DNA from 2 places in the Paenibacillus sp. 01T431 genome. Region 1 is predicted to be linked to the other one. Evidence: riboswitches for the same ligand, from Rfam matches in the RefSeq annotation. Region 1 holds a riboswitch; the other holds the start of a gene.
What was found. Region 1 has a riboswitch for thiamine pyrophosphate ahead of AC1DM9_RS13885 (ABC transporter substrate-binding protein). Riboswitches for the same ligand answer to the same signal wherever they lie in the genome.
Positions count from the first base shown of each region.

Region 1 (7,165 bases):
AAAGAGAAGCCAACGGATGATCCGCTGGCTTCTTGCTTATTTTGTAGAAGCTTAAATCGCTTAACTAACTGCCTGCTTTCACCTGCGACAGCAATATGACTCGCGCAGCCGTCTCCCAACTAGCGGTTAACCCAAGCTCTGCGGACAAATCTCTTATTTGTACATAACCTGTTGCTTCGGACAAAATCGAGTCGAGCTCTTTGCCGTTTACGGTAACCTTTTTCCCCGTCCAATCAATCTTCGCTCCGAGCGCTTCACCAAGCAGCCTTGCCGGTACCCAAGTTGTACCCTTGAGCAAGTAGCCATCTGAAATAACCTCTCCCTTGTACAAAACGACAACAAGCTCTGCATCCTTCAGCTTCTCTGGCTTAGGCAGCGGCGTGCTGCCTAAAACATCATATTTTTTCAACCCATACTGCGAAATAATGGCTTTTAATTTGGCTGGATAAGCCGGATCTGTCGCATAGCCGCATGCGTACAGCATGTCAGCTTGCTGTTCTGGCGTCACTGCCTTGCGAACACGCTCATAACGCGAAGTAGCCAGCAGCAAATCCAAATCCTTATAAAAATGATAGACGCTCTCATAGGCTCGGAAAGCAGCGCGAGTACTCTCGCTTCGGCCATCGACGACCTCCCATGTTCCTTTAACGACCGCTTCTCCGTGCCAATATGCATTCGTCTGTCCACTGCCCACCTTGATACCGCCTAAGTTGTACCACGGGTGAATAACACCGCCGGTTTCGAGTACATTTTGCGCTAAACGTACGGATGGAAACATCGTTGATCCTTCTCGCCTTATTCTTATAACTGTCGGAGATAATTGTTCAATAAATTGTTGTTTCGTCAGCTGTGCCATCGTCTGTCTCCTTTCTGCTGTCCACTTTGGCTTGCCATCTATTACCCTGTCCTTATCTTTGTATGCTTTGAAAGTGCAAGTGGCAATGGACAAAGCGGTATGAAAGGTCGACTCTACCACTATGTTTTTTTGTATTTTAAATATAAAAGGGCCGCATCCTCAGATTGTTCATTCTGATGGAGCGGCCTTTTCTGTATGAATTCAATACTATAGGAGTCCATAAAAGCGGCGAGTATTGGCTAGCATTATTTCCGCAACCTGCTCAGCTGGCAGCTGCTTTATATTCGCAATATGCTTTGCTGCATCTGCAGCCATTGCAGGCCGCGTCGGCTGACCCGCATAGATTTCCTCAAACGGCCATGGCCCATCCGTCTCCACCATCAGCAGCTCAATGGGATACTCCCTTACAAGCTGCTGTATTTCTGCCTCGTAAGCGACGTCTGGCGTTATTGACACCATGTAGCCGCTTGCCGCCATTCGGCGGATAACCTTTGCATCGCCCTTGAACCAATGAAAATGCGCTCTGCGAACACCATGTCGCTCCAAAATGTCGCAAGCTTTGCCGGCGTCCTCATATACTGCATGCAATACAATCGGACGATCAAGTTCGGCTGCCAGCGCAGCAAAACGATCCAGCAGCTGCAGGTATGGATTCTCATCAAAAACGATATTTCCCCCAGCTTGCTGCGCTTCTGTTCGCGTATAATACGGCAGCCCTACTTCGCCAATTGCAAACCGTTCCCCTGCTTCATGACGCAAACGAATCCAATTGAATAGCTCATCAAGCTCCTTATCGGCAGGTATGGGCTGCTCTGGGTGGAAACCATAAGCAGGATGCACACGCCCTGCATAACGCAGGGCAATGTCACGGTTCACAATAGACGATTCCAAATGCATAGATACGGCAATCACAGCTGCTACACCTTCTGCGAACGCACGCTCTAGAAGCTCATCACGCTGCTCTGCTTCATACAAATCAATATGAATATGCGCGTCTATGCATGTGCCCTCCTGCTGAGGAGATTCCGAGTACAATTGCCCTTCGCGCGGATCATTGCTTGTTTGTATCGCCATCTATACGTTTCCTTCCTTCGCACCTGTCTTAAGCAGATCATAAATGCGCTGCTTCATCGCATAAAACCGTGGGTCTGTCCATAAAGACTCATGACGCGGACGCTCGAATGGCACTTGAAATTCCTCCAGCACCACTGCCGGCGATGGTGACAGCACAATAATCCGATCCGATAGAAACAAAGCCTCTTCAATACTATGGGTAACGAGCAGCACCGATCTTCGGTTCAGCTCCCAGATCGACATAAGCCACTGCTGCATTTGCTGCCGCGTCAAGGCGTCCAGTGCGCCAAACGGTTCATCCAGCAGCATGAGATTCTGCGGAGCAAGCAGTGCCCGGAGGAAAGAAACCCGCTGCTGCATTCCTCCAGAGAGCACATGCGGATAAGAATCCGCATATTCCTGCAGCCCGATTCGCTCGAGCCATTCCGTTGTCCTCGCCTTCGCGAGTTTTTTATCAACGCCAGAGATCGTAAGCGACAACTCTATATTGCCGGCAACGGTTTGCCATGGAAGCAGCGACGATTGCTGCGGCATATAGGAAATATGTCCGCGTTCGCCCGTCGTTTGCTTGCCATCGATCCAAATTTCGCCTTCCGTAGGACGTTCCAAACCGCCGATAATTTGAAACAAAGTTGTTTTACCGCTGCCGGACGGCCCTACAATCGATACGAACTCCCCATCTGCTATTGAAATGGATAACCCGCCAAGCACTTCTTTGCTCATCTGTCCTTTGCCAAACTTCATTCGAATATTTTGTGTTTGAAGCGTTACTGAATGATGCTCAGCACGATTGACCACTGTCAGCTCACCTCTTTCTCAGGGCGCCAGCGTATGACAAGACGCTCCGCTAAGGTTATTAGCCCAAATAACGTCAAGCTGATCGCAACAATAATGATAACTGCTGCAAACACTCGATCAGGCATAAAGCCTTTGAACGAGATGATCATAAATGCGCCAAGTCCTTTGTTCGTGCCTATCCATTCGGCCACAACTGCACTGAGTACGCTGTAAGAGGCCGCAATTTTCAAGCCGGAAAACAAATGAACAATCGCATGAGGAAGCTCCAATCTCCAGAACAACTGCCATTTGCGAATGCCGATCATTTGCAAATAATTACGAAGCTGCGCATCGGTGTTCATGAGGCCGCTCAGCATGGCAACCGTGATCGGGAAGAAACACACCATGATCACAAGCAGCACCTTTGGCAGCATTCCATAACCTAGCAGCATCGTCAAAATAGGAGCGATCGCAATGATGGGAACGTTTTGCGACAGCACGAGCAAGGGGTATACTGCCGATCGAACCCCAGGAATTAAATGCAGCAAAGCGGCGAGCACGAAGCCCACCGCCGATCCTCCCACAAATCCGAGCAGCATGATTTTCACCGTCGCTCCCGTATGCATCATTAACCTTGGCCAAATTTGGATGGCCTCTTGTACAATTGAAATCGGTGATGGAAACTCCCATTGTTGAAATAATCCAAGCCATGCAGCTGCCTGCCAGCAGACGAGCAGCACGATCAGTAGGGCTGCTGGCTGCCATATTTTCGACCAAATCGATTTCTTATTGCCCATCTGGATATTTCTCCAGCAGCCTGCCCATGGAAGCGCCGTTTGCCGGATTGTAGTAAATTTTAATTTGTGAAATAACGGACGGGCAGCCCATCTCCGCCATCGCCTCGCTCATCGACTGCACGACGCTGAGCAGATGGCTCAGCTCACCCTCCATCGTCGTTTCAAGCGGTGCTACACGATAAGGAACACCTGCCGCTTTAATGATTTCAATTGCACGATCCACGTAAGGAATAACACTTTCGCCGCCTGGCGTTGTCGGTAATATTTGAATACTTACTAATGCGTTTGCCATTTGATTTCCTTCTTTCTCATCGTTGTAAGTGAGAGCGGGCTTTCCCGCCCTCCGTATGTTCGAATAGCTTATTGTGGTAAAAATTCGTTCGTAAATGCATTCTCCGCTTCAAGCTCCTTCTCCAGCAGCTTGTGCTCAAACATCCATGCCGCATAGTTTTCCCATACGCTTAGCTTCTGTTCGCCCCAGCGCGGTGCGTCATCCTGATATTTCGAGCTTAACCATTTTTGGCTGGCGCGCACAAGCTCCGCATTCAAATCCGGCTCTGCTTTTATTAAAATTTCTGCTGCATCCTCCGCATTGCTGATCGCGTATTGGTAGCCTTTAGATACGGCAGCTGTAAACGCTTTGACTGTTTCCGGTTTATTCATAATCAAATCTTCGTTCGTCACGATTACCGGCGTATAATAATCCAGTTTGTCGCTGTAGTCTGTTAAATAAACCATATTGATCTTCTCGCCGCGCAGCTCTGCTTCCACGCCAGTCCATGCATAGTAAATCCATGCAAAGTCAATATCGCGTTTCACCGCCGTAAAGAAGTCGCTGTCGCCGATGCTCATGATGTTTACTTTGCTCACATCTGCGCCCTTCTCCTGCATAATCGATTGAATGACCGCCTCCTCAACAGGAGCGCCCCAGCCGCCATACGTTTTGCCTTCAAATTTCTCAGGTGAATCGATTCCCTTTGCAAGCGGTGAAGCAAAACCTGAGGTATTGTGCTGAATGACAGCGGCGATCGATACGAGCGGCACGCCGGCAATTCTCGCCATCGTGACAGACTCCTGATAGCTTACGCCAAACTGCACATTGCCCGAAGCGACCATTTGATCGGCACCGCTTTGTCCTGGTTGAATAATTTCAACGTCCAGTCCTTGCTCCTTAAAAAAACCTTTATCTCTAGCTACATAAAGTCCGGTATGATTCGTATTTGGTGTCCAGTCGAGTACAACCTGCACCTTCTCTAGCGGCTTGTCCGCTGTTCCCTCTTGCTCTTTCGGCTGTTCGCCCTTGTTCCCAGCGCCACCGCCGCAGCCTGCCAGCACCAATACGAACACAAGCATCGCGGCCACGATTTTCCACGACAAATACCCTGTTTTTTTCTGATTCATGATGTTGTTCCCCTCTCCATGCTTCGATTCTTATAGGCGACGACTCCTCGTAGTATCCGGTTCCATGGCTGCATCATTCTAATCGCAACAAAAAAAAGCGTCCCCCTAATCCGGAGGACGCCATATCATTGGCTGTGCAGCTGTTTATACAGCAAATGCTTGATCAATTTGATCTCGCCTGCTTGCTAAACAGAGCTTCTGTCCCTACGCTGGCATTATCCAGATCAGGTTTAACGGGTCGGAATTGTATAGAAAATCCCCTCTCAGCCGGCCTAACCAGCTCCCCGGAACATATTCGGTTTCGTCAATACCATTCATTGTATAGCAAAACCCGCATTTAATGCTAGTTTTTTTTGAAAATGATTATCATCAAGCCACGATACTCATCCTCTTACTATATACGGCAGCCAGAACGTGCAGCTCCTGCACCAGCTTTCATTGCCCTAGATCGATATGCTCATCCAGCCATTCTACCTTTGTTTCTTCAGCAGCCTTCGAATTTTCTAAGTCTGCCGTATCTTTGGTCTCTGCTGCAGGAGCAAGGCGTCCATATACGAGCAAATATGCGGCTGTCAGCTCTTTTGACATCTCTTCAGACGTTAGCCGCTCTAGCAGATGGATGTATTCTAGCTGCTCCTGCGGTTTATTATCCGCACGTGTAATCTTCACATAGGTAAAACCGGCCTGCAAATAAAGCTGGCTAACTTGTTCTGCTGAGTACTGTGATGCCGCTTGATGCTGTGCTTGTGCATTAGCAGGATCTAAATATTGCCGAATATTGTTGAAATAATAGCGATTGGCAAAGCACCCGACTAGCCAGCCGCCAGGCTTTAGAAGACGAACTAGATTTTTCATGGCTTGCGGTGTCCCGTATGCATGAGCATCTCCGATTACGATGCCGTCAAGACCTTCAGCAGGCAGCCTCCAATCCTTCGGATCATTCGAGCGGAATACAGTAATTCCCGAAGCTTCTGCTACTCTAGCCGCCAGCTCGTTACGCTCAACTCCGTACCATATTGCGGATGGGAATTGCTTTTTCATATGAAAAATCGTAGCTCCGCACCCGCAGCCTATTTCCATAATCGAGCAATTCTCGCGTCTGTACTCATGCGATTCCCGCTCAATTACGGTGCTGAAATCCATTCTAATATACGTTGCATCACCAGGGTCAAAGCCCCATTTGGACATAAAAACAATGGCATTTTTTCTGAAGTTTTGTACATATTGTTCTGGCTCTGAGCTAAAGGAGATGCTCCCGTAATGATGAATAAACGTATCGCCGCACAGCATCAGCTTATATCCCGCCAGCCGGAGCCGCAGGCTATAGTCATCATCTTCAAAGTTGCCGATACCGAAGATCTCGTCGAGCGATCCCGTTTTCTCCCATGCTTCTCTCCGCAGCAAAAGGCAGTAGCCGACCAGCTTCACGCGCTCCTCCCATTTTGTTCTATCAGGGTTGGCATGCAGTGCCGAAGCAAACAGCTCCATTTCATCTATCGTCGTATAGGTGACCGGGATCGTCGTCCAGTAGGAAGCCGAATTCGTAACGGGGCTGACCGCCCCTATTCGTTCATCACTAAATAAGCAGCGCTTGAGACCGTCAAGCCAGCTTGGCGTTACGATTGTATCGTTATTTAGCAGCATCAGAAGATCGCCCGAGGCCGCGGCCAATCCTTGGTTGCAGCCCTTAGGAAAACCAGCATTGCTGCCATTGTCGATTACGATAATATCGCTCTCGCTTTTAGCCCATTTTACCGTATCATCCGTCGAACCATTATCTACAATAATCAGCTCATAGCTGCCTCTCTGCGTATGTCTCCGAATACTTTCCACACATTGCTTCGTGTATTCAAGCTTATTGTAGGTAACGAGAATAATGCTTGTCATGCAGCTATTGGCATCGCTCACGCGTATCCTCCTCAAGCAAGCATAAACGGCTCACTTACCCATAAAATATGTCAGCCTATCCGCTTGGGTGAGCACTGTGCGCAACTTTCAATCATGCAGCCTTTTTGTATTTCTTGCGTATTCCGACGAAAAGCATAAGCAGCGGCAGCACAATTTGGAACAACGGCGCAATCTTCAGCGTAACATCGAGTCCAATCCAAATATGGGAAGTATTATTGGCTTCGATAAACGACGCCCCATAAATAATGAGACCAATGGGCAGCACACAATATCGGTAGGCAATACCAGTGATCATATTGAACATGAATACCGATGCCATGTATAGCGCAGTCATTTTGACATATAGACCGAT
Region 1 covers NZ_JBFTPT010000006.1:361,006-368,170, forward strand. The annotation lists gene AC1DM9_RS13860 (glucosaminidase domain-containing protein) at 65-856, opposite strand; gene AC1DM9_RS13865 (TatD family hydrolase) at 1,064-1,930, opposite strand; gene AC1DM9_RS13870 (ABC transporter ATP-binding protein) at 1,931-2,728, opposite strand; gene AC1DM9_RS13875 (ABC transporter permease) at 2,731-3,504, opposite strand; gene AC1DM9_RS13880 (thiamine-binding protein) at 3,494-3,796, opposite strand; gene AC1DM9_RS13885 (ABC transporter substrate-binding protein) at 3,865-4,905, opposite strand; TPP riboswitch at 5,090-5,202, opposite strand; gene AC1DM9_RS13890 (glycosyltransferase) at 5,341-6,813, opposite strand; gene AC1DM9_RS13895 (GerAB/ArcD/ProY family transporter) at 6,905-7,165, opposite strand, start outside.

Region 2 (21,450 bases), on a different contig from region 1:
ACAACGAACACTTTAGCAATGTGTTGCCCGATCGTTTTCCTACGACTGAAGTGGTAGCACGAACGATTAGCGACATCGTTCAGCGCCATTTGGATGGTACTGTAAATCGTCCGCAATGCGTTCAAGTCTTTTTGCGTGAAACGCCGACGAGCTATTGTATTTATCGTCCGAAGCGGGAGGCGGTCTAATGATGAAATCCAATAAACGAATTCCTGTAATGGAAATATTCGGCCCTACGGTCCAAGGAGAAGGTATGGTAATTGGCCGGAAAACGATGTTTGTTCGTACTGCTGGCTGCGATTACAGCTGCTCTTGGTGCGATTCGGCATTTACTTGGGACGGCAGCGGCAAAGAAGATATTCGCATGCTGACAGCATTTGAAATGATAGAGCAATTAAAAGAAATAGGTGGAAATGCGTTTGAGCATGTGACGATTTCCGGCGGCAATCCCGCACTGCTCCCGCAGCTGGGTGAATTTGTTGATGAGCTCCATAAACAAAACATCAGCGTTGCACTGGAGACACAAGGGAGTCGTTGGCAGGACTGGTTTTGGTCGATTGATGAGCTCACTTTGTCGCCTAAGCCGCCGAGCTCTGGCATGAAGACAGACTGGTCGAAGCTCGATGAAATCGTGTCCAACCTGAATCGGAAATCAACTAGTTTTTGCTTAAAAACAGTCGTTTTCGACGAGGATGATCTAGAGTACGCGACATACGTTCACCTCAGGTATCCAATGGTTCCATTTTATTTGCAGGCAGGCAATGGAAACTTGCAGGAAACAGAGCCGCAGCTCATGCTTCCTTATTTATTGGAGCGTTATGAATGGCTGATCGAGAAGGTTATGCCGAATCAGGATTTAAAGCGGGTGCACGTTCTGCCGCAGCTTCATACATGGGTATGGGGCAATAAGAAAGGCGTTTAATTCAAAACAGCTGAGAGAGGTGGAAACGAGCATGGAAGGAAGAAGCAAAGAGGAGCTGAGCGGTGTGACGCTGCTAGGCAATCAAGGAACACAATATTTGTTTAACTATGCACCGGAAATTTTGGAGGCCTTTGATAATAAGCATCCGAATCGCGATTATTTCGTGAAATTTAATTGTCCGGAATTTACGAGTCTTTGCCCGATGACGGGACAGCCGGATTTTGCAACCATTTATATATCATATATTCCAGGTGACAAAATGTTAGAGAGCAAGTCGCTTAAGCTGTATTTGTTCAGCTTCCGCAATCACGGTGATTTCCACGAGGATTGCATGAACATTATCATGAATGATTTAATTGCGCTGATGAGTCCAAGATATATAGAAGTTTGGGGCAAATTCACACCTCGTGGCGGCATATCCATCGATCCGTATTGCAATTATGGCCAGCCTGGCACAAAATATGAGCAAATGGCTGAGCATCGTCTCATGAATCATGATTTGTACCCAGAGAAAGTGGATAATCGTTAATTTAGAATTGCAGCTCAAATTAGTAAAAGAGATACATTTATGATAGATTTTTCTGAATTGCCCGACTAAGGTCTAGGTGAATTTCATCCCTGAAGTCCATTTCAATTATTCTATTAAAGTCTATACTTAGTTTAGAGTTATTAGAGAATAGGTGGACAAACGATGATTAAAAATGCGATTTGTATGTCTGTACTGCTTTGCACCATAGCATCTGCATTAACGAACTTTGGAGTATCTCCCGTTCGAGCGCTTGCAGCTCCAAGCGCGTCACAAGCTGAATATATTAGTATAGATAATATGATTGAGCCCTTCTTGTTGCAGCCAAAGCAGGATGAAAAGGCATGAAGGCTGTTTTAACACAAGCCTAAACTTGCATGAAAGCATGACTAATTAGTAAACGCCGCGACCTATATGGAAGCGGCGTTTGCTGTTTCTAATAGAATACAATCAGCTCAAGCGCTGTCTGTCCCTATAAGCAAAATGATTGGTTGGGCCATGACCGCTCCCAATCCCCAGCTTATCTTCAATAGCGGCTTGAATGAAGGCTTTGGCAGTTCTTATAGCTTCAAGTACAGGTTTGCCTTGAGCAATTTCTGCAGCAATCGCAGCGGAGAAAGTGCATCCAGTGCCGTGAGTATGCTTAGTGTCGATACGTTTGCTTTCCAAATATACAAATTGTTCTCCATCGTAGATGAGATCAACGAGCGGTTCGCTGCTTGAACCGTGGCCGCCCTTAATGACAACATAGCGGGAGCCCATCTGATGCAATATTCGGGCCGCTTCCTCTCGATCGCTTAACGTCCGGATCGGGATTCTTGCGATAAGCTCAGCTTCTGGAATGTTAGGAGTCGTTATAAGCGCGAGCGGCAGCAAATACGTAATCAGTGTCTGAATAGCTTCTTGCTGAAGCAGAGATGAGCCGCCTTTCGCCACCATGACAGGATCAATGATGAGATTATGCCAGTTATATTGCTTTACTTTCATTGCAACGATCTTTATAATCTCTGCGCTGAACAGCATGCCTGTCTTAACTGCGGATGGCTCCAGATCCTCGCCGATCGAATCGAGCTGGCAGCTAACAGCCTCAGCATCCAGCGGGTAGATGCCCTGAACGCCAAGCGTATTCTGCGCAGTCACTGCGGTAATAACCGACATGCCGTAGGTGCCGAGCTCTTGAAATGTTTTTAGATCAGCTTGAATACCTGCGCCGCCGCCGGAGTCCGAGCCTGCAATCGTAAGTGCTTGATATCTTCTCATCCGTGCATCTCCTTCGAAAGAGTAGAATTAATTTACAAGTTTGAAAAAGCATCCTCAGCCTTTATATTGTCTGGCAGCAAGTCGTTATCGACGAGCCAATCCCTAACATTAGACCAAGAAGCAGGCTCCTGATATCCAAATGATTGCTTCCCTGCATCCATGAGAGGCAGAAGAATGTCCAAGCTTTTTGTCTCGATTTCTTGATCGAGAGGGGAGGTCTGGTTCTCATGCTCAAATAAAATCGACAACGATTTTTGTTTATTTTCAGCTACAAATTGTTGACCCTCCGTAATGGCTGCGATGAAGCTTTTGAACAACACCTGCTTCTCAACTAGTCCTTGATCACTTGCTACAAGCACAAGCTCGTAATAATCTGGCACGCCAAAATCAGTTGGGTTTATCGCCGTCATGGGATGCCCTTCCTTGGCAAGCAGCAATTGCTCATGATTAATAAATCCGCCGATGATCGCATCTACTTTGTTGGTTGCTATAGCCGGAATAAAGGAAAAACCAACGTCAATCATTTCCACATTTTGCGGGTCGCCGCCGTCATGCTTAATCATGGTGCGCATCATTGCTTCATAGAGTGGGATGGAGGAGAAGCCGACCTTTTTACCAACAAGGTCCTTGGGTGATTTGGCGCTTCCGCCTTCTGGTACCATTAGATGATTAAGCGGATGCCTGACGATTGCTGCAATGGATTTAACAGGAATATCCTCGCCGCGAGCCATCAATACCTGTGGCTGGTAGCTGAGCGCCAAATCAACCTTGCCGGCAGCCACTAGCTTCAATGCATCATTCGTATCCGCGGGCATTTGAATGTTGACCTCTAAACCATGCTTCGCAAAATAACCGTTTGTTTGAGCCGCATAGAGGAAGGAATGCACCGCATTTGGATACCAGTCGAGCATAATGCTAATAGTCTGAGGATTTTGTTTTGCCGAAGTGTCCTCGGGTTTGTTTTCAGTGGGGGCTACGTTGCTACTGCACCCGTTAAGCACGAGCAGCAGAGAAGCAAGCATTGGAATTATCCATTTCATTTTTGCTTTGATGATCATGTATTGAACCTCTTTCTCTTTAGTATTGATTTCTCCAATAGGACAATGGAAGCAAATAATAAGATGCCAATGAGGGATAGCAGAAAAACGGATGCAAACATGGAATCGGCGTTCAAATTGCTGGACATTCGGCGGCTATAGTAGCCTAGGCCTTCACTGCCTCCAAGCCATTCACCGATGGTGGCGCCGACAACACAATAAACGATCGATAACTTAAGTCCTGAGAAGAAGGACGGTAGGGCGATGGGGACTTGTATTTTTCTGAAAATACCCCAGCGCGTTGCTCCCATTGTGAGCAGCAGCTCTTCATATTCGCTACCGCTTTTCTTAAGCCCGTCATAGGTGCTCACAACGATAGGGAAAAAAGCAGTCAAAAAAACAACAGCGACCTTGCTCCAAATCGTATAGCCAAACCACATAATGAAAATTGGCGACAGAGCGATAAGCGGGATGGTCTGACTGATGACGACAAACGGGTACAGCGCCTTCTCCAGTATTCGGAAAGTGTGCATGCCTGCTGCGAGCGTAGTCCCAATAATAATCGACAATAGAAAACCGAGGGACACTTCTTTAAGCGTAGCCAGCAGATGGTTGCCAAGCAGCAGATGGCCATCTTCGATTAATGCCTGAGCAATTGAGCTAGGTGACGGCAGTATGTAGGGTGGAACCAATCCGAGCTGTGCGACTGCTTGCCAAACGAGCAGTAAGCTAAAGAGCAGCAGTATAAATAGTCCGTAATGGCTCAGCCACTGGTTAATTAGAGGTTTGCGCATGCAGTCTTCGCTCCAAATCTTGCCGCAGCTTGATGAAGTCGGGTTCATAATTTTGCTCATAATGTCTTGGTCTCGGCAAAGGAACGACTATTTCCTGTATCCCTTGCGCCTCGTTAGCTGCACTTGGCAATAAATAAATGCGGTCGCTCAGCAATATCGCTTCCTCAAGATCATGTGTGATAAAGAGTACTGTTTTTCCAAGGTCGCTCCACAGCTCTAGCAGCCACTTATGCATACCGCGTTTGGTCATGGCGTCAAGCGCGCCAAACGGTTCGTCCAGCAGCAGCAGCTCTTGTCCGGTTACTAGCGTGCGCAGAAAAGCTGCCCGCTGTCGCATGCCGCCTGACAACTCGTCAGGGTAAGCTTGTTCATAGCCTGCCAGTCCGAAGCGCTCTAGCAGCTCCATGATTTGGATCGTGTTATAATGGGGATTGCTGCGTGTCAGCTCAAGTGGAAGCAGACAATTGCCGAGTATTGTTCTCCATGGCAGAAGAAGATCCTTTTGCGGCATATAAGCAATCTTGCCGAGACGATTGGGGGCAGGCTTGCCATGCAGCCTAATTTCACCTTGGCTAGGCTGAAGCAATCCGGCCATGAGCTTAAAGAGAGTGCTTTTGCCTGACCCGCTAGCACCGATGATAGAGACAAACTCACCTGAGTAGGCTTGAAGCGAAAGATTAGACAGTATAGATGTTTCAGCAAGCTTGTCGTAGGTGTAGCTTACTTGGTGAAGTGAGATTATAGCTGTAATACGCATCCCTCCGTAAACAAATAAAGACCCACCCATTTCCGAGGGGAAATGAGCGGGTCTAACGATCACACAAGGCTTGCGCGCATGAATGAATGCTTTGCTGCTCCACTTCCCTCCGCTGGAATGATCCAGATCAGGTTCCAAGGGTCCGGAGCAGATGCTCCATCTCAGCCGTTAGGCTCCCCTAGTGAAATAAATAGGTTTATATGCAATTTGTATTTTTTCTACTATAGCATACACTGGATAGATGTAAACCATAATTATCCGAAAAGGCGTTGGACAAATGAAAAATTTACTCGTAACGGGCTACCGAGCGCATGAGCTTAATATTTTTAGCCAGAAGCATGAGGGCATTGTTTATATAAAAAAAGCGCTGACAGGCAAGCTGGTTCCGCTTATAGAAGATGGGCTTGAGTGGGTGATTACCCCGGGTCAATATGGCGTAGATTTGTGGGCGTGCGAGGTCGTCATTGCGCTGAAGGAAATATATCCTCATTTGAGACTTTCAATTATTTCGGCATACAGCAATCCGGAAGAGAAATGGAAGGATGATAAAAAGGAGTTTTATCAGCAGGTTTTAAAAGGGGTCGATTATTACGCTTCGGTCAGCAACCAGCCGTATAATGGCATTTGGCAGTTTACGGCTAGGGACGAGCTGCTGTTTCGGAAAACGGACGGTATTCTGCTCGTTTATGATGAGGATGCAGGCGAGGGCAGCCCCAAGTTTTTTAAAGAAAAAGCGTTAAAGAAACAGCAGGCTGAGGGCTATGGTTATTTCAGCATAAGCTCGGAGGACATTCAGAGCATTGCGGATGATGACAACCTGTATTCGGAAAATTAACGATGCATGGGAGTTGAGTAAGAGGAGTTTATTTCATGCTGGCAGGCAGAGACCTGTCAGCTTTTTTTATGCGCAAGCTGACTGTTTGTATTTTCGAGATTATTGTGTTTGACAAATAATAGGTGGCGTATTATTATCTGATTAGATAAACATCTAATTAGATGTAAGTTAAATTTGTTTGGTGGAGGAAGAGGTGGCGAACGGTGCAATTAGATAAAGTGGTAGCCTATCATAAGGCATTATCCGATCCGACGAGAATTAAATTGTTGATTATGCTGGCTGAAGGTGAGCTTAACGGACAGGTGCTCGCAGAGAAATTAGGCGTGACGCCTGCTACGATTACGCATCATGCAACCAAATTAAGAGAGGCCAGCTTAATTAATGAACGCAGAGAGAAAAATGCGATTTATTTTTCGTTGAACCATTATTTTATTAAGAGCAACGCTAATGCGGCGGCGGAGCTCATTTATCGGAATGCAGGTGCAGAGAAGGGAGTGGACAACATGGAGGATAGCAATAAGAAACTGAAGGATTCAGTCATTCGCAACTTTTTTACAGCTGAGGGTAAGCTGAAGCATATGCCGGCTCAGCATAAGAAAAAATTGATCGTGCTTCAGCATATGGTTTCTCATTTGACGAGAGGGAAACAGTATACAGAGAAGGAGATTAACGAATTTATCAAAGGTTATCATGATGACTTTGCGACCATTCGCAGAGAGTTCATCATGCACCAATTAATGTTTAGAGAAAATGATATTTACGAATTGAATCCGCAAGAAATATGGGCGAAGTGGGAGATTCTTTCGTAAGCGGAAGTTGTTTTTGATAATAGCGGACATCAGATGCCTTATTTGCTTTATTCCTCTTCTATTGGCCGTGGTTGCGGACATGAAGGCCGTTATTTGGCTATAATCGTTATAAAAGGCTGCGATTTCTGCCAAATAACGGACTCTATGTCCGTTAGAAACTAATTTGGCCGTTAATATTGCAAATAAGGGCTTCTATGTCCGTTAAAAGTAAATATGAACTCATCGAGCGGTGATTGTGCTTACGCGTCATAAAGGAAAAGTAATTTTTTTATCGAATGTAGTAACTTCTGAAGGATATCTGAAAGATAAAGTACATAATAAGAGTGGATTACAAAAGGAGCGAATACATATGGCGTTGGCAGAAGGTACTAAAGAAAACCCATGGAAATTAAAAACACCCCCTCAGACATCTGAATATGAAATGTATAAGGATGAAAAAGATGGTAAAGAAATTTTAGTATGCACAGTTGGGAAGACGGTCTTGCATTATGATTTCCGCTGCATTGATGACTTAAGCGCGATGCTCAAACAACATGGTGACTGGATTGAGCTTGGCAGCGCCGATGAGCAGAAGCCTGCTAAAGAGGGTACTGTTGAAGCATGGGGACGCTCGTCTGAAAACCCGATTGGCGGCTGGTATGGATTGAAAAAAGGGTTGCGCGGCAGATTCGGAATGTATCTTCCACCATTAATGGAGAAGCTGGGACTTGCAGAAGTAGAGCATAATCCAAGGAATAATCGGATGAAGTCCATTTAATCGCAGTGGTGTGAAAACTTGAAATGGGACGAGAACCATACAATCCTATTGTGAATGATTATTGAGTTCGAGTGATTGGCTGCCGCAATGGCAGCTTTTTTTTATTGTAAGAGTGATTGAGAACTTACAAATATTTGTATATATTTATTTAAAAAGAATGATTAGGAGGGTTATTCCTTGACATCCTCACATTTGAAACCCGATAAACTAAAACCCGGAGATACCATTGGAATTGTTTCACCATCCTCGCCGGTTGCTTTTTATTGCCCTAACAGATTGAATCGTGGAATAAATGCTTTAGAAAATATGGGATTTAAAGTAATTACAGGACAGCATAGCAGGAAGAGAACAGGTCACACGGCTGGCAGCCTAAATAATCGTTTGGATGATTTTCATCATATGATTCGAGACCCGGATGTAAAAGCAATTATTGCTACAATCGGGGGATACAATTCACATCAACTGCTTGAAGAATTAGATTATTCGCTCATTAGCAGCCATCCAAAAATTATAATGGGGTATAGTGATATCACTGCACTTCTAGCAGGCATACATGCGAAAACAAATCTTATTACATTTATGGGACCCGCTATTATGCCGCAATTTGGAGAATTTGGTGGACTCATTGATTTTACATACCATTCCTTTGTAAGAACGCTAATGAAAGATACACCAATAGGAATGATTGACTCCAGCGATCATTGGACAGAGGAACATTTAAGCTGGGACATTGACGATTCACGCCCAAGAGCGACCGCCCCTAATACAGGCATGAAGATTTTAAAGCCAGGGCATGCGAGAGGGCCTATACTAGCTGCGAATATGGGTACACTTCTCCTGCTGGCAGGTACACCTTATTTACCAAGCTTCGAGGGCAAAATTTTGTGTCTAGAAGACGATGAGAGTGAGCAGCCAAGTACAATTGATAGATATGTTACACAATTTCGACAGATGGGTATTTATGATCAAATTTCCGGTCTGATTATTGGAAGATTTCATTCAAATGTAGGATTTAATGAAGAAGATTCATTACAAGAGTTGCTGCAAAATGCAACGAGAGGATATGATTTTCCGATCATATATGATGCGGATTTTGGCCACACGGACCCTATGATTGTACTTCCGAATGGTGTTATGGCAAGTTTGCAAGCCACTGAGGAACGAGGGATACTTTTTTCGATTGAAGAATCCGCCGTGCAATAATAAAATCTACTATATGTCATTTATTTAAGTACATGATATTGTGAATATTATTTTGGACAGAAATCAGCTGCTGTTTTAAACTAGAATAGAATTCAAACGATAATTTGGAGGGTAAAATATGAAATTAGATAATGAAAAAGAGATCCTGACAATCGTTAATTCAGATGTTACAGCTTCCAGCTTCAAAAATGTTCGGGCGGAACAGGTCACGCTTAACTGTTGTAATCTTAGCGGTATGAATATGAATGATGTGAATTTAACGGGATTACATATCTCCGATGCTAATTTGAGTGAGTTTGTCATTGACGGTGCACAGTGGGGCGGAGCCCATTTTCGCAACATTGGATTCGGTAATCCAAATCAGCCTGATGTTGAATTCAACAGAACACCTGTACAATTAACCAATTGTAATTTACATCAAAGCGTGTTTACGGATTGCAATTTGAAGAATGCTAAATTGGACAACTGCGATATTTCTGGTTTAACTATAAACGGAATTGATATCGAAAGTTTAATTAAACAGTTTAAAGCTATGGAGCAAAAATAAAAATAAAGCAACTTTATCCAGCGAGGCACGATCACTTAAAGCCGTAAAAAGTTCGCCAACAAGGCAGCCTTTTGCGGTTTTTTTTAGAATCAATGGGATGAGTTTTGCTAGTAGGAGTTGTTCACGATTTAGAAGTATCAGTAACGGACATAGAGGACGCTATTTATGCAGTTAACGTACAATCGGTTTGCTAACGGACATAGGATACGTTATGGCTGTGAAAAGGAGCATAAATATAAATTTTGAAGCTGAATAAGGTCCTCTATGTCCGTTAGTTTGCAAAAAAAGGTGGAAATGTGGCAAATAGAGTACCTGATGTCCGTTAGCAAAGCAACATTGATCTAAATTGTCACGTCTCTATAATATCTGATCGAAAAATAGGAGGAGAGCAGCTATTCGAAACCATATTTCAACTGCTTTGCCGATTCATTTGTTGGCATGGGCAATGATTCTTGCGGCAATGTTATTTGATCCATTTCGTTGGTTTTTAAACCCCATCGTTAATAACACTCCAGCATTTTTAACTGTTTCAAGATGGTTGGCTCAATCATTATTCATAACGGGCCTAATCGGCTTTTCCATATATAAGTTAAGAACGAGCCCCCAGCTCTCAAGAAAAGATTTGAATGTAGTTTCTGTACATGTTTTATTTTCTATTGTTCATATTACAGTCGTTAGTGCGGGTATTTTTATAGCGGTCGGCTTTGAAGATTTATAGTAAATCACTATCGTACATAAGCAAATAGATGCTGCGAATTAAATGTATTTCTGTATGAAGGCTGCCGAAGGGCAGTCTTTTTGTATTGTTAGGTCGGCCTGATTGAGCAGAAAATGATGACTAAATAAAGCCGATATTTCGAGTACTACGTAATAGAGCTACACGAATCCATAAATCTCTTATAAAGTGGAGTAATCGAAGGTAAGTTAATGATGGAAGGAGAGATAACGTTGAGTATAACGTCCAATAAAGATGGTTTTGAGCTATTGGCATGCCTGCCTATGAAAGAGGATGAGCTCAGAGAGGATGTACCTTTGGCGGGATCATACGCGGTAATCAACTGTGGCGAGCGATTTCTTATTTGTTTTAACAAATGGAGACAACAATGGGAAGTACCCGCAGGGGGAAGAGAGGAAGGGGAAACACCGAGGGAATGTGCAAGCAGAGAGTTATTCGAAGAAACATCACAAATCGTTAATGACTTCGAGTTCATCGGGTTGATAAAAGTGAAGAAGCCCAGTGGAGATATCAAATATAATCCCATTTATTATGCTAGTGTAGATAAGCTCGTCCCATTCCAAGCAAATGAAGAAACTGAGCAGATCGTACTTTGGGATTTAATTGAAGAAATTGGTCATATGGACGAAGTCGACAAAGCAGTTCTTGAGTGGTGCAAGGTTATCTCTGCTAAAGGTAAAAACGAATGAAATATTGTATGACAAAATAACGATGACAACCGAGCAAAGAAAAACTTAATAAATAAAATATATTTATTGACACTTTCATTTTTTAGCTGGTATACTATGGAACATTACACATACCCGATTAAAAACATCGGAATTAGAAACATGGAGGCAATGTTCATGAAAAACACAAAAGCATCATACACAAAACTGCTAGTAGCACTCCTCTTATCTTTCTCTGTTATCTTTACACAATCAGCAGCCTTTGCGGCTCCGTCTGAAGCAGCGGCATTAAAGGAAGATGGCGCAGCGCAGTATAAGCAGTTTTTGAAAGAAAAATTTAATGTCAGCCTCTCCAGCAAAGTGACGAAGGGTGAATTCATTGAAGCAGTAGCTGATATTCTTGGTTACGAGCCATCAGGCAAAGAGGTCACTTTCTCCGATGTAAAGTCAGATAACAAGCTTTATCCGGCAGCGGCGGCTTTGTATGAGAAAGGCATTTTGTCTGGCCCGGCCATTCAAGGCGATCAAGTGCTTACAAGCGCTGTAGCGATTTCCATTGCGGTAAGAGCAGCAGATTTGAAGGAGCTTGCTTATACATACCCGGCTGTTAAAGTAAACAAAGTACTAACGAAGCTGAACGTTAAAAGCAGCGTGCTTGGCACAAAAGGTGCGCAAGAAGTTGCAGCAGCAGTAGATACTGGCTTGCTGCCAGCTGAATTTTACACAGGCTTCAAACCAAAAAATGCAGCAAGCGATCAATTGATCCACACGCTGCTTGGTAAAGTGCTTATTACAAAAGGTCTTTACAAAAAGTATATCGGTTATGTTAACGACAACGATATTTTCCAAAAGCTAAGCAGCGCTTACGAAACTTCTGATATTATCGATGCGCCAAAGCTGCAAAAGCTGGTAAATACTGCTTTGGAGCAAAGCTTGATCACAGGCTACAACATCAAGGACTCCCGTTTCAATGCTAACTTCATCGATTCTTTGTCTCTGATTTACGGTCATTCCGATTTTAATCATGCGATTCAGCTTATTGGTTTGCTTCGCAGTGAAGGCCTAAATGCGAAAGTGCAATTTGAGCCAAAAACATCCGCATTTATTTTTCTAGCAGAATGGGGCAACCCTGGTCCAAACGTAGTTAAAATTGCAAATGGCAACTATATTTCGTATTCCAAAGAGTATGACCTTGAATTTGAATTTGCAACTGCGGCAGATAAAGCAGCTTTCCAAGATGTTGTTCTAGCTTATGCGAAGAAAGATGAAGAGGACCAAGCAGGACTTATCGTTGCTTCATGGTGGCAGCCGCTTTACTACTCACAAACTGCACTGAAGGATTATGAAATTATAACGAACAATTTTATTACAGATCCAGACAGCCCTTATACAGTAAACCCGTTCTCGCTTAATGAGGATTCTGCGAAGGTCGTTGCAGGATTTAAAGCCATTGATCCTAATGTCAACATTACGCCTACTCAATTTTGGGTAGATAAGCCATTCTTTAGATATTTGCATAACGAAGCGGCTTAATAAGATTATTTGGCAAAATAGTTACGATGAAGCAGCCCTGACCATCATTGATGGTTAGGGCTGCTTTGTGTTATCGTTCAAGAAAAGGAGCTGGTATTTGATGACTGCAATTGCGCATGCTTTGGAAGCAAAGTTCAGGAAGCACGCCAATCCGGAGACGGCTCAGCCTATGGAGGCTTACATGCGCGGCCAATTTATTTTTCTTGGCCTAAAGACTCCAGAGCGAACGCAGCTGCTGCGCGAGTTTTGGAAGTAAAATGAAAAGCCAAAGGGCGAGGAGCTGCTGCAAACGGCAGAGCAGCTATGGCAGCTGAACGAGCGAGAGTTCCATTATGTGGCGATGGGTTTGATGGAAAGATACAGCAAAGAGGCCGAGCCTTCACATATCGACAGGCTGGAGCGGTGGGTAACGACCCATTCTTGGTGGGATACCGTTGATTTTCTGGCAGCGCATTTAGTCGGCAGTCAGCTCTCGAAATATCCGGAATTAACAGCGGAGTATACGGAGCGCTGGATCGATTCAGATCAGATGTGGCTCCGGAGAACTGCTTTGTTGTTTCAGCTTAGGTACAAGCATGATACGGATACAGATCGGTTATTTGACTACATACGCCGCACGAAGGACGAAAGCGAGTTTTTCATTCGCAAAGCGATCGGCTGGGCGCTTAGAGAATATGCAAAAACCGATGCAGCCTGTGTGCATCGGTTTGTAGAAGAAACGCCGCTCTCGCCGCTTAGCAAGAAGGAGGCGTTAAAGCATATCGTTTAGCTTAACGTCGATTTGACTCATCAAGCTGCTGCTTTGAAGAGAAATAGTACAGCCACGATGCTGCAATGGCGAAGGCGGCAATGACGCCCATTCCCCAAAATATATTTGAAAATGCGCGGCCAAGCGGAACATTGCTTTGTGCCGCGAGAACGATACCGCTAATCGCTACGCTGAAAGCACCGCTAATGAATTGCGACAGCTGGAATAAGCCCATTCCAGCACCTACATGCTCACTTGGTAAAATTCTTGACAGCTCGTTCGAAACGCCCGAGTTTAACGCGGAGAAACTAACGCTCATCACGATATAAATTGCCATGACAACGTAGATGGATTGATCCGCGAACAAGGCGAAGGAAACAGCAGCGAGCAAGAGAAAGCAAGGAGTTAGTCGAAGCAGCAAGCTGTTGCCGTGTTGATCAATGATTTTTCCAATGCGATTGGAGGAAAGCATAGCTACAATGGCTCCCGGAAAAATAATGAGACCTGCTTGACCTGGTGTCAGCTTGAACAGGTGAATCAGCACCTGAGGCAGCAGAAAAAGTGTAGAAAAATTGTTAATGTAAGATACGACACCAAGTGTAATCAGACGAATATACCTTTTATTGCGGAACAGAGTAGGCTGAACAAAAGGATTTACTGCACGATTAATCCGTATCCAGAATAAGATTAGTGCAAGTATTCCGCCAATAAGAGCAATTAAGAAATGGTTCGTAATATAGAGCAGAACTCCTGTGGAGCCAATTCCGACAAGCGCGGCACCGAGAATATCGAAGGACCCCTTGTTCGATGGTTCAACCGGCAGCAGTCGATAAAACACAGGAATGAGTAAAAGTGAGATTCCGGTAACGATAAACAGATCGTTCCAGCCTAAATATTGTGTTATAGCACCGCCGATGACGGGGCCTAGACCAAGGCCGAGTGACGCAGCCGAAGTAATAAGTGCCATGGATTTGCCCCGGCGAGCAAGTGGAATGAATCGTGTAATGAGCACGATGGTTAAACTAAGGACGGAGCCCGCTCCGCAAGCTTGAATCAGGCGCGCGACAAGCAGCAGTACATAATGATGACTAAAATAACCAAGCACAGATGCGCCGCCCATGGCGATTAAGCCAATCGTGAGCAGCAGACGAATCGGAACAAAGTCAGAGAGTCTGCTGAAGGTAATCGATGAAATGGCAAATATAATGGAATAACCCGTTATGATCCATGAAGCTGCCGATGGGGATAGCATAAACTGAGCCGTTACTTGGGGCAAGGCCAGATTAAACATCATCGTATTCATGATCACAATAATTACGGTTAAACCTAGCAGCGGGATAACGAGACCGTCTCTAAAGGCGGGCCGCTCCTCGGTGAATACGGGTGGGACAGTAACAGCGGCACTGTTTCTCATATAGAACCTCCAAAGTTGTCTCTTTATCTATTTTCATTGTACGAATATTATCGTACAATGAAAATATAGCATGAGCTATGGTATAATGCAATAAGTACTTAATGAGAGAGGTGCGAATGCCTTTGAAAATATTATTCCATCCCAATCGTGAGGATATTGAGCTTACTTCTGTTTTATATGCATTAAGTGATCCTATTCGGTTTAGCATTGTTGTCGCTATTGTTAAGCATGGCGAGCAGTCCTGCGGCCACTTTGATCTTCCTGTCGTAAAGTCTACAATGACGCATCATTTCCGTACATTGCGTGAAGCGGGTATAGTGAATGTTAGAAAGCAAGGCACCCAGCATTTTTTGACGCTGCGCACAGAGGATCTGGATGCTCGCTTTCCAGGCCTGTTAACGGCCATTCTTCAACCGGCTTCTGTATAGACGAAAGTAAGGACTATTTCTTTTCTCGCCCATATACGCTAAAATAAGGCTGTACTTTGGCAACGAGAGAAGGAACAACTGTGGGTACACGCAAAGGCTTAAAACTTCGATTCGTCTTGGGACTGTTCGTAATCGGCTCTGTTATCTTAACCGCCATCATCGGCGGTTATTTTGCATGGACGACAAATAAGACTTCACTAACGTCGGGTTATTTGGAAAGCAATTATCAATATGCGCAAAAGCTGTCCTCTAATACGAAAGAATTATTGGATATTATTGGGAACAATGTTGATGCCATAGCTGCAAGAGCAGGTATACAAAATATATCGCAAAAGGAATTGGATAGCTGGTACGATGCGAATGAGCAATATTTTAATGCGATTATCATTGTGGATTCCAATCGTAAAGTGATGTTATCTAGTTTTTCAAGCGGAGGAGTCAAGGCAGGGGCAGTGCTGAACTCTTATGCATCGAAGCAAGCGGTTGAACAGAAAAGACCGCTTATTTCAGAGCCTTATGTGGGGACAACAACGAACCAGCTTCTTATGCTAATTTCTTCACCCATATTCAATGAACATGGCGAATATGAAGGTTTTGTAGCTGGAACCATTTATTTGAGCGAGAGCAACGCGCTTAGCAAATTGCTCAACGAACATTTTTACGGAAACGGATCTTACGTCTACGTAGCAGATAAGCAAGGCCGCCTTATTTTCCATCCGGACCATCAGCGAATTAATGAAATAATTGCTTCAAATGAGGTTATTAATAAGGCGTTAGCTGGCCATAGCGGATCGCAGGAGATCGTTAATTCAAAGCAGAATCGTTATTTTGCGGGTTATGCGAACGAGTCGATAACCGGTTGGGCCATCGTAGCACAAACGCCTGCTTCAATTATTGATAAGCCGTTAAATGAATTGATATGGAGTATACTGCTGCAATTTCTCCCGTTATTTATCGTAATCCTGCTGCTTGCGTGGTATGTTTCCCATTTAATATCGAAGCCTCTATTTGAACTAGCTGCTTTCTCAGAGGAAGCGATTTTATCAACAAAGGCGATACGTTCCAAAATGCCCAAAACAAATTCTTACATCTATGAAGTGAGACAGCTTAATCAAAGTATAAATAACCATTTTAATTTACTGAACAAGGAAATTCGATTGGATGGGCTTACGGGACTTGCGAATAGGAAAACATTTGATTTGACCATTCAGGAGTGGATTGCCGAGGATATACCGTTTGCGCTTATACTGCTGGATGTTGACCATTTCAAAAAAATTAACGATCAGCACGGGCATCTTATAGGAGATGAAGTATTAATCTATACAGCTGCGCAAATAAAAGCATTTTCCAGAAGTCACGATCTTAGCTTCCGCTACGGCGGTGAAGAGTTTGGCATACTGGTTAAGCTAGGAAGCATTCCTACGGCAACCAATATTGCGGAGCGGCTTAGAGAAGGAATCGCTGCTGGCGCGAGTCCGACTGGCAGTCCAATCTACGTTTCAATCGGCATTTCAATGTCGAGTGGGAAGGCGAAGGATGCGAAGGAAATAATTGAAATGGCGGATCAAGCGCTTTATCGCTCGAAGGAAACAGGCAGAAACCGAACAACGGTTTACGACAATAAGCCATTAAGCGGACGAGAGGATTAGTTGTTCGGTTAAGGCTGCTCTGCTCCATACGCCATTCATCCTAAATAGAAAATCATACTGGTTTGTTTAACAGTACTCTAAAGCAATATAACGTTCCCCACATATTTGAACTAATTGCAGTAGAGCTGGGCGTCGCCTCAAATTCGCCGCCATATGTGAGTCCTGCGGATTCGGCGGCGCGTTTGAGCTGCTGCAAGTCAACGGTCGGATAATCGAAGGTTAGCGCGATCTGGCCTCCTGGTTTCACTGTTCTTGCGAATTCTTTTAAGCTGAGGTCCTGATCTACATGTCTTAGATGCTCAAGCACAGAAATACAGAAGATGATGTCAAAATAATTATCCTCATAAGGAAGGTCAGTTATACTTGCCTGAGCATATTGAACCTTGGACCAACCCTGGTGGTTGGTTATTAACTGGAGAGCTGGCTGTCCTACGTCCTGAATAACTTCCTGAGAAATAGCCTCCCACGAGCTAATGCGCGCATCGAAATCGCAAGCATGCACTTCCTTGCAAACGCCGCCCAAATAAAATTTTAATGGGTGCGAAATGCCGCAGGCTGCATCCAGTACGATATCATTTGGTGAAATGAGCGTTCGGCACCATTCATACTCATAGGGACGGCTCCACCAGGTTTCAGGCAAAGGATAGATAAGCGTATCTATCCTCGGATCAGTCGATGTGAAGAAGCGTGCTTCTTCGCGGCTGTGTTCATTTGGATTTAACATGCATTATTTTCCTCCCGCAAACGTGATTATATGGCAAGTTCACATGCAAGGCTCATTTTTCAAGCTTATGATGCAAGGGGAAGATTATGTATTTTACGTGTTTGTATGATGGGAAAAGGGGTTGAATAGATGGGTGCGTCATTCTCATTTCAGACGTTTCCGCGAATAGAGACGGATCGTTTTATTTTGCGAAAAACAGAGCAGCGGGATGTGCATGAATTGTTTGAGCTCTATTCCAATGATGATGTTGTCAAATATACACCGCTGCTGCCTTTCTCGGCAGAAGACGAGGCATGGCAGGAAATGAATTGGCATTTGGAGATTTACACTCTACAAATAGGCATCAGATGGATAATTGAAGAGAAGAGCTCGGGTAAAGTAATCGGCACCTGTGGGTTTTTACATTATTTGAAGGAGCATGCGCGTACGGATTTAGGTTATGATCTATCTCCAAGCTACTGGCGGAAAGGGATTATGAGTGAGGTAGCGGCTCCCATTATCGCTTTTGGCTTCAACAGCATGAAGCTGCATTGCATCGAGGCAAAGGTAGATCCGTCAAACACTGCATCGATCAACTTGCTCTGTAAGCTCGGTTTCAAACAGGATAGTCAGCCAAGGGAATTTGAGTTTGAGGATGGGAATTTTATTGAGCTGCTTGTATTTACGATGCTGCGCAAGGAGTTTGAATTATTGCACGCACGTTAGCGTCTTTCGCAAAGGACGTTTTCATCGTATAATAGGAGGAAGCGAGCCGCAGGAAGCTAAATGTATACTTGCTCGGCGGTGCTGCTTTATAATACTTTTTTTGGGAGGCATTACTAATGTCTATTAGCAAGGCGAGAAAAGCAAGGCAGAAGCTGGCGCAGCAAGGGCGCATGACGCCGGATGCACTGCGGGGCAGCTGGCTGGGCGTCAATCCAACGATCAAACGTACACCTACTTTGCAGGAGAAGCAGGCGAAGCTGAATAAGAAACACCGAAGGAATCACGCGAATTACAGCGATGGTTCCTTTTGTATTTATAGGGGTTGTTTGGTTTGGGAGAAGCAGGTTAGCTGCCTTTGAATTTCGTGATTTTACTATGGTAATATGAAGACGTACATAATGAAAGCATGTTGCATTACATTGGGTTTGGTAAAAATTGATTTATGCCTATGTCATGCAACGGATACGAATCAATGACTCACAAACAGTCGTGCCAAGCAGGATTAAAAGTTAACTTTTGGGTAATAGTAAATTAACTTGCATCAAATCCTCGCTCCTCGCTATAATAAGAACAAACGTTCTTATTTGGAGGGGTGGCAATGGCCGCTAAAGAGGAAGAAGCCCGCGGAAAAGTCAGAATGGCAGCTAATCCACCGATACAGACCGAGGAAGAGCTTGTGCTGGTGAAGCATTACGTTTTGCTTGGCATTGTTATGCGTATTTTGGATCATGATATACGTGTGATCGGCACTTCAGCCATTAAACTGCCGCGGTTTTATGAATCGATGATGCGCGGCATGCAGGATCGGGTGCTGCTTGACCTCGCTGGAATTAGAAGGAAATTCCGCGAAACAGGAATAAAGGTGTATGAGGAGAAGCGCGAAGCCGATGGTTTGCATGCCGAATATGTGTGCAGAGGGTACCATCATCGTTTTTTTATGCTCTGGGGCTTTGTAAAAGCGGAGTCTGAACGGGTGTTAAAACAGTATTTGTCCAGCTAATTTTGTAATTGTTCATGGTTTTGTCAAAATAACAAAAAAACTTTTCAGCTTTCCGTAGTTTAAGGTTGAGAACTTCGGACGATCTTATGTAATATAAGAGGTAGACATTATGATCGCAAAGGGGAGCACATAGCAATGCATAAGTGGATTATGTTTACTGTATTCGCAGCGGCGTCTTTGCTGGGCTTATATTTGCTCACATTCGCACTGCCAGCTAAGCCGGTTGATGAGTCTGCCTCGTTGCCAGAGGGCATGACTTTATTGAAGGTTGTAGCGTCCAACGATTTTGTATTTGATCAAAAAGAGTACAAAGTTAAAGTTGGAGACAAAGTTAGACTAAAACTTTCCAACAAAAGCGGTATCCACGGGATGCATATTGACGAGCTTCAAGTAGCTTTGGATAACGATCACCCGGAAACAGATTTGGAATTTAAAGAGCCAGGTACTTACAGAATCTATTGTTCCATTCCATGCGGTCAAGGACATACAACGATGGAATCGACTTTAGTGGTTGAAGCAGCCTAGTGCGTAATTGATTCATGTGCTGTAGAAATGAGAAAGGAGCCGAAAGGCTCCTTTTTGCCTAAAATAAAGCTATCGTGCTGAACGAGGATGATGCTCTTTATCACGACTGCGTACGATTAGAACGTCGGCGAGAAAGCCAAGCAGCGCCCATGTAGCAACAGTAAGCACATACATGAGCAAGACGTTAACCTCGTGCACGTCAACAAATAAATCAACGACCCAAGCGGGAATGCTAAACATGAAGAAAACAAGATTGTGCGGGTCGTAACCCGTGGAGTTGAACAAGCAGATAGCTAGTCCAATAACTGTTGCAACAATTGTAACCGGATAGCGCATAACGTACACCGTGCCCCTTCGTGTTAAAGATTGCCGTAATGCGACTGCATAGGTTATTATGTGACAAATAGACAAAAGTTATGCGTCAATATTAGAGGAGGAACTAAATAATGCTTACTCATATCGTATTTTTCAAATTAAAAGATGGCAGCGCAGAGAGCGTAGCGCGTACCGCACAAGTGCTTAGGGATATGGAAGGGCAAATCGAAGTATTAAAGTCGATTGAGGTTGGCGTGGACGTTGTGCATTCGGAGCGTTCTTACGATATCGCTCTTATTACGAAGTTCGAATCTTTGGAAGCGCTAGAAGTGTATCAAGTGCATCCTGTACATAAAAAAGTAATTGAACACATGATGCAAGTTCGTGAAGCTTCCGTCAGCGTTGATTTTGAAAGCTGAGAGGCAGGTTGAGCAGTTATGAGCGACATGAGGGACGTATACGAAATATTTACTTATTTGCTTGTTATCATATTTAGCAGCATTATTATGGTGGCGTGGCTGAAACGCAAAGGGAAAAAAAAGAAGCAAGGCTGAAAGCGGGCGACTGATTGATGTATTATGTGAATCGTGAACAAATAGCGGTAAGGTTGAATTCGATTACTGAAATTGCTTCGGCGCTGGACTCGCTTGCCGCTAATTGGCAGGGAACGGTGCTGGAGGGGCTGGCGCAGGAAAGAGCGCTGCATCTGGCTATTGAAACCGTAACAGATGTTGGTAGCTTCTTGATCGACGGGTTTATTTTGCGGGATGCGAGCAGCTATGAGGACATCATCGATATTACTGGCGAGGCAGGCGCGTTTCCGCTTGAAATGCAGGCGACGCTGACGGAGCTGGTGAAGCTTCGCAAGCCGTTAGTGCAGGACTATTATGTTTGGCCGAGAACTGAGCTTCATCCGCTTACGAAGACGCTAACTACTCTGCTGCCTGCCTTTAAGCAATCGATTGATGATTATTTAGAACGCGAGCTGTAGGCGTTTTTGCTATTTGCATGTAAACCATTACGATTGCAGAGCAAGCATAGATTATGACTTTATGATTGTTTTACGCTTGATTTACGAAAAACTAAAAATACGTTACAATGACGCTATCAAGCCTGCAAAGGTGGTGAAGGGTTGAAGCGGATGAAAACGGCAAGTGCATCAGATATAACGGCAGCTTCGCGCGGCGATCATTCCACGCGAGAGCGCATATTGATGCTGCTGAAAACAGGCGGCAGATTGAATGCTGGTTCCTTGTCAAGCGAGCTCGGACTGACGGAAATGGCAATCAGGCGGCATATGTATGCACTAGAGAGCGAAGGCAGCGTGAATATCGTATCGGTGCGGCAAGCCATGGGCAGACCGCTCCATGCGTATGAGCTGACAGCTGAGGCGGATGAGCTTTTCCCGAAAAATTATCATATGCTCGCACTCGACTTGCTGGGCGAGCTCGCTGATGACCCGGATACCGCAGCGCTTATTGACCGGATGTTTGATGGACGCAAGAACAAGCTGCTCGAGCGTTATGAGCCGCGAATGGCGGGCAAGAGCTTAGAGCAG
Region 2 covers NZ_JBFTPT010000003.1:170,556-192,005, forward strand. The annotation lists gene queD (6-carboxytetrahydropterin synthase QueD) at 1-188, shown strand, start outside; gene queE (7-carboxy-7-deazaguanine synthase QueE) at 188-922, shown strand; gene queF (preQ(1) synthase) at 954-1,451, shown strand; gene AC1DM9_RS05800 (hypothetical protein) at 1,614-1,796, shown strand; gene thiD (bifunctional hydroxymethylpyrimidine kinase/phosphomethylpyrimidine kinase) at 1,899-2,708, opposite strand; gene AC1DM9_RS05810 (ABC transporter substrate-binding protein) at 2,741-3,766, opposite strand; gene AC1DM9_RS05815 (ABC transporter permease) at 3,763-4,539, opposite strand; gene AC1DM9_RS05820 (ABC transporter ATP-binding protein) at 4,520-5,296, opposite strand; TPP riboswitch at 5,384-5,486, opposite strand; gene AC1DM9_RS05825 (SLOG family protein) at 5,574-6,131, shown strand; gene AC1DM9_RS05830 (DUF2087 domain-containing protein) at 6,335-6,940, shown strand; gene AC1DM9_RS05835 (DUF6855 family protein) at 7,290-7,697, shown strand; gene AC1DM9_RS05840 (S66 family peptidase) at 7,875-8,900, shown strand; gene AC1DM9_RS05845 (pentapeptide repeat-containing protein) at 9,019-9,447, shown strand; gene AC1DM9_RS05850 (hypothetical protein) at 9,881-10,165, shown strand; gene AC1DM9_RS05855 (NUDIX domain-containing protein) at 10,396-10,872, shown strand; gene AC1DM9_RS05860 (hypothetical protein) at 11,029-12,384, shown strand; partial or broken gene AC1DM9_RS05865 (DNA alkylation repair protein) at 12,485-13,153, shown strand; gene AC1DM9_RS05870 (MFS transporter) at 13,155-14,546, opposite strand; gene AC1DM9_RS05875 (ArsR/SmtB family transcription factor) at 14,669-14,974, shown strand; gene AC1DM9_RS05880 (sensor domain-containing diguanylate cyclase) at 15,055-16,623, shown strand; gene AC1DM9_RS05885 (class I SAM-dependent methyltransferase) at 16,676-17,347, opposite strand; gene AC1DM9_RS05890 (GNAT family N-acetyltransferase) at 17,477-18,052, shown strand; gene AC1DM9_RS05895 (hypothetical protein) at 18,169-18,411, shown strand; gene AC1DM9_RS05900 (YhjD family protein) at 18,651-19,052, shown strand; gene AC1DM9_RS05905 (cupredoxin domain-containing protein) at 19,188-19,577, shown strand; gene AC1DM9_RS05910 (hypothetical protein) at 19,647-19,913, opposite strand; gene AC1DM9_RS05915 (Dabb family protein) at 20,024-20,311, shown strand; gene AC1DM9_RS05920 (DUF86 domain-containing protein) at 20,464-20,883, shown strand; gene AC1DM9_RS05925 (helix-turn-helix transcriptional regulator) at 21,034-21,450, shown strand, end outside.
Region 2: linked by a shared signal. The riboswitch ahead of AC1DM9_RS05820 (ABC transporter ATP-binding protein) and the one ahead of AC1DM9_RS13885 (ABC transporter substrate-binding protein) in region 1 are both predicted to bind thiamine pyrophosphate.